DNA from 3 places in the Agathobaculum sp. Marseille-P7918 genome. Region 2 is predicted to be linked to each of the others. Evidence: riboswitches for the same ligand, from Rfam matches in the RefSeq annotation. Region 2 holds a riboswitch; each other region holds the start of a gene.
What was found. Region 2 has a riboswitch for thiamine pyrophosphate ahead of thiC (phosphomethylpyrimidine synthase ThiC). Riboswitches for the same ligand answer to the same signal wherever they lie in the genome.

Region 1 (3,274 bases), on a different contig from region 2:
GGACGATCCGGAAACGCCGGAAGGTGCAGTGCATGGCTTACAGGGTTGGATTAGCTGCGTTGAAAAAGCACATCTGGCAGGCAGTGTGTTTGCCGGCGGTGTAACGAACGAAGGGGAAATCGAAGGCCATCCGGCGCTAAAAACTGCGTTTGAGATGGGAAGCAGAGTATAACAGGAAAGGATGCGTATTATTATGGCAGTCAAGCAGACGGCGGGACGGGATTCGTTGGGTGAATTTGCCCCGAAATTTGCCGAACTCAATGATGATGTGTTATTTGGGCAGGTGTGGAGTAGGGAGGATAAGCTCTCGCTGCGCGACCGCTCTTTGGTGACGGTAGTGTGTTTGATGGCACAGGGATTGGTGGATTCTTCGTTCCAGTATCATTTGACCACGGCAAAGCAGAACGGTATCACCCGTGCGGAAATTTCAGAAATTTTGACGCACGCAGCGTTTTATGCAGGATGGCCTAAGGCGTGGGCAGCGTTCCGGATGGCAAAAGAGGTTTGGATGGAAGAAGAGCAGGCAGCGGACGGCAAAGCCGCGCATCAGAATGAAATGGTGTTTCCCATCGGTCAGCCGAATGATGCGTATGCACAGTATTTTATCGGGCAGAGCTATCTGGCACCGGTATCGACCGAGCAGGTTGGAATCTTCAATGTGACCTTTGAACCGGGCTGCCGCAATAACTGGCATATCCATCACGCGGATAAGGGCGGCGGACAGATTCTTGTTTGTGTAGCCGGTAAGGGCTATTATCAGGAATGGGGCAAGCTTGCAGTAGAACTGCATCCGGGAGATACGGTCAATATTCCGGTGGGGGTGAAGCACTGGCACGGAGCTGCACCGGATAGCTGGTTCTCCCATCTGGCAGTGGAGGTACCGGGTGAAAACGGCAGTAACGAATGGCTGGAAGCGGTGGATGACACGGCATATGCAGCCGCATGCAGACAGAACGCTTGACAAATGTTCCAACAAGTGCTAACTTAATATAAAGCAAGGGAGCTTCCGTAGGAGGCTGAGAGGAGGTTTTGACCTCGACCTTACCTGATTTGGATAATGCCAACGTAGGGATGCTGGTACAAGCTGGAACCGCACGCAGGTGCGGGCATTTTCGGACGCGAAAGGACATCCTGATCGGGATGTCCTTTTTTCATGCAGAAATGACAGGAGGAAACGGGAATGAAGAAAGTACTTACCATTGCAGGCTCGGACTGCTCGGGCGGTGCGGGCGTGCAGGCGGATTTAAAAACGATGGCAGCGCACGGTATATTTGGTATGAGTGTCATTGTGTCAGTTGTGGCGGAAAACACCGCTCGTGTGATTGACATTCAGGACATCAGCCCTAAGATGATCGAGGAACAGATTGATGCGGTGTTTGAAGATATTGTGCCGGACGCAGTTAAAATTGGAATGCTGTCCTCGCCCGCGTGCATGAAAGCGGTTGCGGGCAAGCTCGCGCAGTACAAGCCGCAGCATGTGGTCATTGACCCGGTGATGTTTGCCAAAAACGGTGACGCGCTCATGGACCCTGCTTCAGTCGGCACACTGATTGAGACAGTGCTGCCGTTTGCAGATATTCTGACGCCCAATATTCCCGAGGCGCAGTATATTGCGGATATGCATATCACAACGCCTGCGGATATGGAGGAGGCGGCGCGCCGCATCCATGCGAAGGGCTGCCGCAACGTACTGGTCAAGGGCGGAAAGAACATGGCGGGTGCGGTAGACGTGCTGTATGACGGCACAGACTTTCACCGCTATGAAATCGTGCAGCTGGATACCACCAGCACGCACGGCACGGGCTGCACACTGTCCTCGGCGATTGCATCCAATCTTGCACTCGGGTATTCCATACCGGAGGCAGTGGAAAGAGCAAAGGCATACGTGACCGATGCCATTCGCCATGCGCCCGGCTTTGGAACCGGCTGCGGGCCGCTGAATCATTTTTGCCGCATTTTCTCGGAGGAGTGAGTTGCTATGCAAACAAAATCTGTTCGTAAACTGACGATTGCGGGCTTTCTGGTGGCGGTGGTCGTAGTTGGCAGCCTATTTTCCATTCCTGTTCTGGGCGCGAAGTGCTCGCCTGTACAGCACATGGTTAATGTGCTGGGAGCGGTCCTGCTCGGACCGTGGTATGCTGTTGGCATGGCGTTTGCCGCCTCGCTCATCCGCAATCTGCTGGGACTTGGCAGCCTGCTGGCGTTTCCTGGCTCGATGATTGGCGCATTGCTGTGCGGCGTTGCATATAAACTACTGCCCAAGCTGCCAGTTGCGTATGTCGGTGAAGTGTTCGGTACGGGTGTTCTGGGCGGCATCGCGTCTTATCCGATTGCGGCGGTGCTGATGAATAACAAGGCTGCGGCGCTCTTTACCTTTGTACCGTCTTTTCTGGTATCGACCGCAGTGGGGGCTGCGATTTCTGTTTTGGTTTTGGCGGCACTCAAGCGCACGCAGGTATTTGGCGAACTGGAGGGTGCGCTGCGGTGACGGAAAGCCTGAAACAGATCGTATTGCATACACAGTCGCTCCGTCCGATGGTGCATTCGATTACCAATAATGTGACGATTAACGATTGTGCAAATATCATCCTTGCGGCGGGCGGCACGGCCATCATGGCGCAGGATGAGCGTGAGGTTGAGGAAATTACCGCACACGCCGACGCACTAGTGCTGAACATGGGCGCGCTGCGCGCGCAGGAAGCCATGCTGCTAGCTGCACGTACATCCAAACGGCTGGGACATCCGGTTGTGCTGGATCCGGTCGCGGCAGGAGCAAGCCGTCTGCGCAGTGAAATGTGTGGCCGTTTGCTGGCTGAAGGGCTGGTGTCGGTCATTCGCGGCAATGCATCCGAGATTCGCTCGCTTGCAGCGGGACAGGAGAACGCCGCAGGCGTGGAAGTCGATGCACTCGACCGCGTAACCGAGCAAAATCTTGCCGAATCTGCTGCATGGCTGCGTCAGTTCAGCCAGCAGACCGGCGCAGTCGTCATGCTGACCGGCGTGATTGACCTGATAACCGATGGACAACGTACCGCGGTGCTGCGGGGCGGCAGTGAGCTGATGGGCCGGATTACCGGTGCCGGCTGCATGCTCACGTCGCTGACCGCACTGTATTGCGGAGCGAATCCAAATATACCTTTTGAGGCCGCTGTTGCGGCGGCGGAGGTGATGAATCATTGCGGAGAACAAGCGCAGATGCGCGTGCGTAAAGAGATGGAGGGCACCGCTTCCTTTCGCACACGCCTGATCGACGCAGTCAGTCTGCTGACGGCGG
Region 2 (3,274 bases):
GGACCGGTGGGGCCTGTCGCTCCACTCGGGCCGGTCGGACCGGTGGGGCCTGTCGCTCCACTCGGGCCGGTCGGACCGGTTGGGCCGCTCGGGCCAGTCGGGCCGGTTGCTCCGCTCGGGCCAGTCGGGCCAGTCGCTCCGCTTGGACCCGTCGGGCCGGTCGGGGCGATGTTAAAAGGAAAGCACTCTACTGATCGGGTATTCATATTACCAAAAGAAGGTAGTAGCCTATGTCAATAAGTCCTCGATTATATGCTATCATGTTAAGCAAACAGAAAAATGAAAAAGAATCTCAATATAGACGGGCATATTCGACACTATCTCAATTTCAGAGTAATCAATATGGATAGTACCTTTTACGCTGAGGGAATCAAGATATAGAAGGATTGAAACATCAACCAGCGTGTGACGAGTCTTGCGCCAACAACGCCGATAAGCAATAAATCGTCAAAACCTTTTTTACTGCTTCTTTGACAGCGAACACGGTATCTGTAGCATCTTTTTCGTAAAGGAGTACAATGGTTTATACAGCCATTTAAAGAATATCAATATACTCGCCGTTCAGCGCCTTATTCATGCTTCTGATTGCGCAGAATTTGCCGCACATAGAACAGCTATCCTCGTGCTCCGGGGCACGGCTATCACGTATTGCCTTTGCGGTTTCCGGGTCGATGGAGCATTCCCATTGCTTTTCCCAATCAAAGGTACGACGTGCATCTGCCATGGCATCGTCAATATCTCTTGCGTGCGGAATTTTCTTGGCAATATCCGCTGCATGAGCCGCAATGCGAGAAGCAATGATGCCCTGCTTCACATCGTCCACATTTGGCAAAGCTAAGTGTTCGGCAGGAGTCACATAGCAAAGAAAAGCGGCACCGGAAGCGGCGGCAATTGCACCGCCGATGGCAGAGGTAATATGGTCATATCCGGGCGCAATGTCGGTAACAATAGGGCCGAGCACATAAAAAGGCGCACCCATGCAAATGGTCTGCTGCATCTTCATATTGGCTTCAATCTGATCCATTGGCATATGCCCAGGACCTTCAACCATTACCTGCACATCCTTTTCCCATGCACGTTTGGTCAGTTCCCCAAGGCGAACCAGTTCCTCAATCTGACAAACGTCACTTCCGTCGGCAAGACAACCGGGGCGGCAAGCATCACCGAGTGAAATCGTCACATCATACTCACGGCAGATCTCCAGAATTTCATCATAGTATTCGTAGAAGGGATTTTCCTCACCGGTCATACTCATCCACGCAAAGACCAAGGAGCCGCCACGGGAAACGATATTCATTTTTCTCTTGTGTTTACGAATCTGCTCAATGGTTTTACGGGTAATTCCGCAATGGAGCGTAACAAAGTCAACACCGTCTTCTGCGTGAAGCTTTACCACATCGATAAAATCCCTTGCTGTAAGGGTTGCAAGGTCTCGCTGATAGTGGATTACACTGTCATATACAGGAACCGTACCAATCATAGCGGGGCATTCCGCTGTCAGCTTTCTGCGGAAAGGCTGTGTATTGCCGTGGGAGGACAGGTCCATGATTGCTTCTGCACCCATATTGACCGCCGACATAACCTTTTCCATCTCAATATTATAGTCCTTGCAGTCACGGGATACGCCCAAGTTTACATTAATCTTGGTGCGCAGCATCGAGCCTACACCATTAGGATTGATGCAGGTGTGAAGTTTGTTGGCACAGATGACAGCCTTTCCTTTGGCGACAAGTTCACGAATTTCTTCTTCTGTACGGTATTCCTTTTTCGCAACTGCTTTCATTTCGGGGGTGATGATGCCGCGTCTTGCGGCATCCATTTGTGTTGTGTAGTTTCTCATAATTTATTTTCCTTTTAAGGAGATATTTATTTTGAAAATCTAAAAAAAATTCGGATCAAAAGCATACCACATCGGCTCAGAACCTTTTCCACAGATGCCGCGCCTGCATTTACGAGGTCACAGCAACATTGAGCGTTGGCATGGATATATTTCCGGCTACATCGAAAAGCTCACCATTGATTTTTACCATTATTCACACCTCCCAAAATGCAATAAAAAAAACGGAAACCACCTTTATTGGTAGCTTCCGTAAAACACTGCTGTTATTCCCGATATAGCTATATCAGGCATCCCTACGTTGGCATTATCCAAATCAGGTTCTCGGTCGAAGGTTATACCTTCCTCTCAGCCTGTAACACAAGCTCCCTTAGTATTCAATTTACAAAAGAAAAGAGCATCCTATTACGGATACCCCCGAAAATCAAGCTGTGATTCCTACAATGGCATTATCCGTATCAGGTATAGGAGTCAAAGATTATACCTTCCTCTCAGCTTATTGCATAAGCCTTAAGCCTTTTATACTATACACCCAACTTCAACTTTTCACAAGAGAGTTTTGAAAGAATTTGAAAAGTGTTCATGAAAAGCATTGCTTTTGAACTGTCCGAATTTCTCCGGCAAACCATGCGGCGGGCTGCCATCTGTCCGGTTGATCATCTGGCGGCGACCAATGATGAACTGCTGGCCACCATCGGCACCCCCTGAAACTGCTTTGAAAATGGTGCATGCGGTGCATTTCTTGTCCAGACAAAGAAATAGTTGGCATACCACCATGTATTTGCTATAATATCCTTAAAATGTAATTCAGTAAGGGTGACAAACGCTATGGTATCTGCCATCCTTAAACAAGCAAGCGGACCTATGACTATGTAGCTCCGAGTTTTGTCATGCCCTTAATAATGGTTAATTGGCGTTCCTTTTTTAGCAGCGCATTTTTTGGTCAACTTTCCTACCTTTGCACAACTCGTCCAGAGATGGGAAAAGAACGAGGAGGATCAAGCAATGGAGCACCCCAAATATTCCCCTACTTCTGTTCTGAAAATTGTATTAGGAGTCGTCTTTGGTGCATGGCTGATGATGAGCGCCCCCACGGGCTGGATTTATGACCTAGGATCCGGGACGGGAACGGAACAAGGGCAGACACCGGATCAATCTGTCTCTGTCGTACATACTCAGGCAGATGTGGAGGACTTCTTCTTTCAAAGTACTCCAGCCACGGTGTCCAAAGAGAGCCTGATCCGGTGTCCCCTATTGCGTCTGCGGGATTCAGAGTATGCGGGAGAGCACACCCACCACAACAGCGGGGTAAAGAAGACGGCTATCATTTCCGAATATATCCCCGTGGCCTATCCCACTGGCCTGGCAAGGCGTTTCCTGCTGAGATTCTTGGCATCTGGCTCATATAATGGTTACTATCTGGCTCCACTGGAGGAC
Region 3 (3,274 bases), on a different contig from region 2:
TGCGCATCGGCTATCTGGTGCTGCCGGACGCGCTGATGGCGCGCTACCGCGAGCGGTTCTCACTCTACTCATCCACCGTGCCGAGCTTCGAGCAGCACACACTTGCGGCCTTTCTGCGCACCGGCGCCTTTGAGCGGCACATCAGCCGCAGCCGCAAGGTATATCAGGCGCGGCGCGACGCGCTGCTGGCGGCGCTTGCACGTGAACTGGCCGACCTGCCGCATGAGGTATCCCGCTCGGAGGCGGGCCTGCACCTGCTGCTGCACATGCGAAACGGCATGCTGGAACGTGAGCTGATGGAGCGGGCCGCGGCCGTCGGCGTGCGGGTGTACGGTCTGTCCGCTTATTACACCCCACCGGTTCAGCCGCCCAAGGCGACGCTGGTGCTCGGTTACGCCGGTATGACCGAGGCGCAAATCAACCAGGCCGCAGCACTGCTGCGTCAGGCGTGGACGAAAAAAGAGCCATGATAAAATCATGGCTCTTTTTCATCTTTTTTCCCGTTTTCCTTTGGTTTACGAACAGAATTTGCAAAAATGACCGACCGGTTCCCAAACCGCTGCCGCAATGCGTCCACGGTCTTATCCAGTTCGCGCTGCTTTTGCCGTGTCTGCGTCTGCTGCGGACTGTCAAACAGGGAAAGCTGTTCACAAGCCTGATTTTCCGACAGCAGGTTAGCCGCTGTGACCGACAGCAGCCGCACCGGCTTATCCATCGGCCAATGCGCGCGCAGCAGCGCAAGCGACGTCTCAAACAGCACGCGGGTGGAGTTGGTCGGCTGCGCCAGCGTCATCTGCCGCGAACGGTTGTGAAACTCCGGGTCGCGGATGCCAATCTGCACGGTCTGGCACACCATCCCGCGCGCCCGCAGACGGCGGCCGACGTTGTCGCATAGTGCGGTCAATCCCATGCGGCACGCCTCTTCGCCCAGCAGATTATGCGCAAAGGTCATGCCGTTGCCCACGCTCTTGACCTCGCGCTCGGCATAGAACGAGCGCACCGGCTCATCATCCTCGCCGCGGGCATAGCGCAGCAGCATATCCCCCTGCTTGCCGAAAATACCGTGCACAAATGCAGGCTCACACGCGGCTAAGTCACCAATCGTATGCACGCCCAGCCCGTCGAGCCGCGCGGCGGCGCGCTTGCCGACGTACAGCAGCGTATTAACCGGCAGCGGCCAGACGCGCTCCCGGAAGTTCTCCGGAGAAAAGACAGTCGTCGCATCCGGCTTTTTGTAGTCGCTTCCGAGCTTGGCAAACGCACGGTTGAACGACACGCCGACCGAAATCGTCAGCCCAATTTCCTCGCGCATACGGCGGCGCAGTTCGTTCGCAATCTGTTCGCCCGTGCCGAACAGGTGCATCGAACCGGTCACGTCGAGAAAGGATTCATCAATGCCGAATGGGTCGACCAAATCGGTATATTGCAGGTACAACTCGTTGCAGCGGCGCGAATACTTGACGTATTCCTCGCGGTGCGGCGGGACCAGCCGCAGGTCAGGACATTTGCGTTTTGCCTGCCAGATGGTTTCCGCCGTCTGCACACCGAACGCCTTGGCCTTTTCGTTTTTGGCAAGGATGATGCCGTGGCGGCTCTCCGGGTCGCCGCAGACCGCACTCGGCCCTTCCGCCAGCGTCGGGTCAAGCAGCGTCTCGACCGATGCGTAAAACGAATTGCAGTCACAGTGCAAAATCGTGCGCTCCACGGCGTCCCCCTCCCATCGAACATTTGTTTTCTTTTATTGTAGCAGAGAATTTGCGCCTTGACAACCACTTTTCACTGGTCTATACTGGATTTGCAAGCAAGGGTGCCGTGATGAGCGGCTGAGAGGGCGAGAGCCTAACCTTTTGAACCTGTTGGTTAGCACCATCGTAGGGAAGCTGTCGCATCGCAAAAACTCAATGCCCCGGTTTTACCGCATGGTGAAACCGGGGTATTTTTATTTCCTGAAAGAAGGGATTTTATGAAAATAAACGGCGAGGCGTGTACCTGTTCCGCGGGTATGACTGTGCTGTCTCTTTTGGAGCAGCGCGGAAACGACCCGCAGCGCGTCGCGGTCGAGCGCAACGGACAAATTGTGCCGCGCACACGCTTTTCACAAGAGACACTGCACGAGGACGATGTAATTGAAATTGTGCAGTTTGTCGGCGGAGGCTGAAAGCATGCATTTGACCAAAGAAGAACTGCACGCCGCGCTCGTCGAGCGGCACGGCGCGGACATCCAGCAAAAGCTCGACCACGCTTCAGTCGGCATCGCAGGACTGGGTGGACTTGGCTCCAACATTGCCGTGCATCTGGCGCGGCTGGGTGTGGGACGGCTGGTGCTGGTGGATTTCGACACGGTGGAAATCAGTAACCTCAACCGGCAGCACTACACGATGAAGGACATCGGCATCCCCAAAACGCTGGCGCTGCTCGAACAGCTGGAAGCCATCAACCCCTATCTGCAATACGAACCGCACACTGAACGCATCGTCCCGGCCAACGCCGCGCGCTTGTTTGCAGGCTGCGACGTTGTCTGCGAAGCATTCGACCGCGCTGACCAAAAAGCCATGCTGATTGAAACACTGCTGGAGCGTTTGCCGGACACGCCTATTGTTTCGGGCAGCGGCATGGCGGGCTGCGGTTCAGCAAACCTGATGCGCACCGAGCGCCGCTTCGGTCGGCTGTACGTCTGCGGCGACGGAACGAGCGACATTGCGGACGGTATTGGACTGATGGCGCCGCGTGTCGCCGTCTGCGCTGCGCAGCAAGCCACTATGGTGCTGCGTCTGCTGCTCGGACATACCGAACCTTAACACAACTTTTCACATAAAGGAGAAGAACAACCATGGAAGATAAGCTGATTCTGGGCGGACACGAATTCACCTCCCGCTTTATTCTAGGCTCAGGCAAATATTCGCTCGATTTAATCAACGCCGCCGTACACAATGCAGGCGCACAGATTATCACGCTCGCGCTGCGCCGCGCCAACGAAGGCGGCACGGCGAACATCCTCGATTATATCCCCAAGGGAGTCACTCTTCTGCCTAATACCTCGGGGGCACGCAACGCGGACGAGGCGGTGCGCATCGCGCGGCTCTCGCGTGAGGTTGGCTGCGGCGATTTTGTCAAAATCGAAATCATGCGCGACAGTAAATATCTGCTGCCCGACAATCAGGAAACCATCCGCGCGACCGAAATCCTCGCAAAAGAGGGCTTTGTCGTCATGCCGTACATGCATCCCGACCTGAACGTTGCGCGCGACTTGGTCAGCGCGGGTGCGGCCTGCGTG

Region 1: it holds a riboswitch for thiamine pyrophosphate, as region 2 does, so the genes downstream of both, thiD (bifunctional hydroxymethylpyrimidine kinase/phosphomethylpyrimidine kinase) here and thiC (phosphomethylpyrimidine synthase ThiC) in region 2, are expected to answer to the same signal.
Region 3: it holds a riboswitch for thiamine pyrophosphate, as region 2 does, so the genes downstream of both, thiS (sulfur carrier protein ThiS) here and thiC (phosphomethylpyrimidine synthase ThiC) in region 2, are expected to answer to the same signal.

Annotation. Positions count from the first base shown of each region.
Region 1 is NZ_CAXTXI010000001.1:71,452-74,725, reverse strand. Features, by position in the region: gene ACESSO_RS00380 (flavodoxin family protein) at 1-172, shown strand, start outside; gene ACESSO_RS00375 (carboxymuconolactone decarboxylase family protein) at 194-961, shown strand; TPP riboswitch at 987-1,090, shown strand; gene thiD (bifunctional hydroxymethylpyrimidine kinase/phosphomethylpyrimidine kinase) at 1,181-1,972, shown strand; gene thiW (energy coupling factor transporter S component ThiW) at 1,979-2,488, shown strand; gene thiM (hydroxyethylthiazole kinase) at 2,485-3,274, shown strand, end outside.
Region 2 is NZ_CAXTXI010000005.1:97,631-100,904, reverse strand. Features, by position in the region: gene ACESSO_RS08965 (hypothetical protein) at 1-206, opposite strand, end outside; gene thiC (phosphomethylpyrimidine synthase ThiC) at 536-1,840, opposite strand; TPP riboswitch at 2,114-2,219, opposite strand; gene ACESSO_RS08955 (hypothetical protein) at 2,420-2,545, shown strand; gene ACESSO_RS08950 (hypothetical protein) at 2,843-3,274, shown strand, end outside.
Region 3 is NZ_CAXTXI010000004.1:142,058-145,331, reverse strand. Features, by position in the region: gene ACESSO_RS07610 (PLP-dependent aminotransferase family protein) at 1-470, shown strand, start outside; gene dinB (DNA polymerase IV) at 476-1,705, opposite strand; TPP riboswitch at 1,794-1,896, shown strand; gene thiS (sulfur carrier protein ThiS) at 1,964-2,158, shown strand; gene thiF (sulfur carrier protein ThiS adenylyltransferase ThiF) at 2,163-2,798, shown strand; gene ACESSO_RS07590 (thiazole synthase) at 2,831-3,274, shown strand, end outside.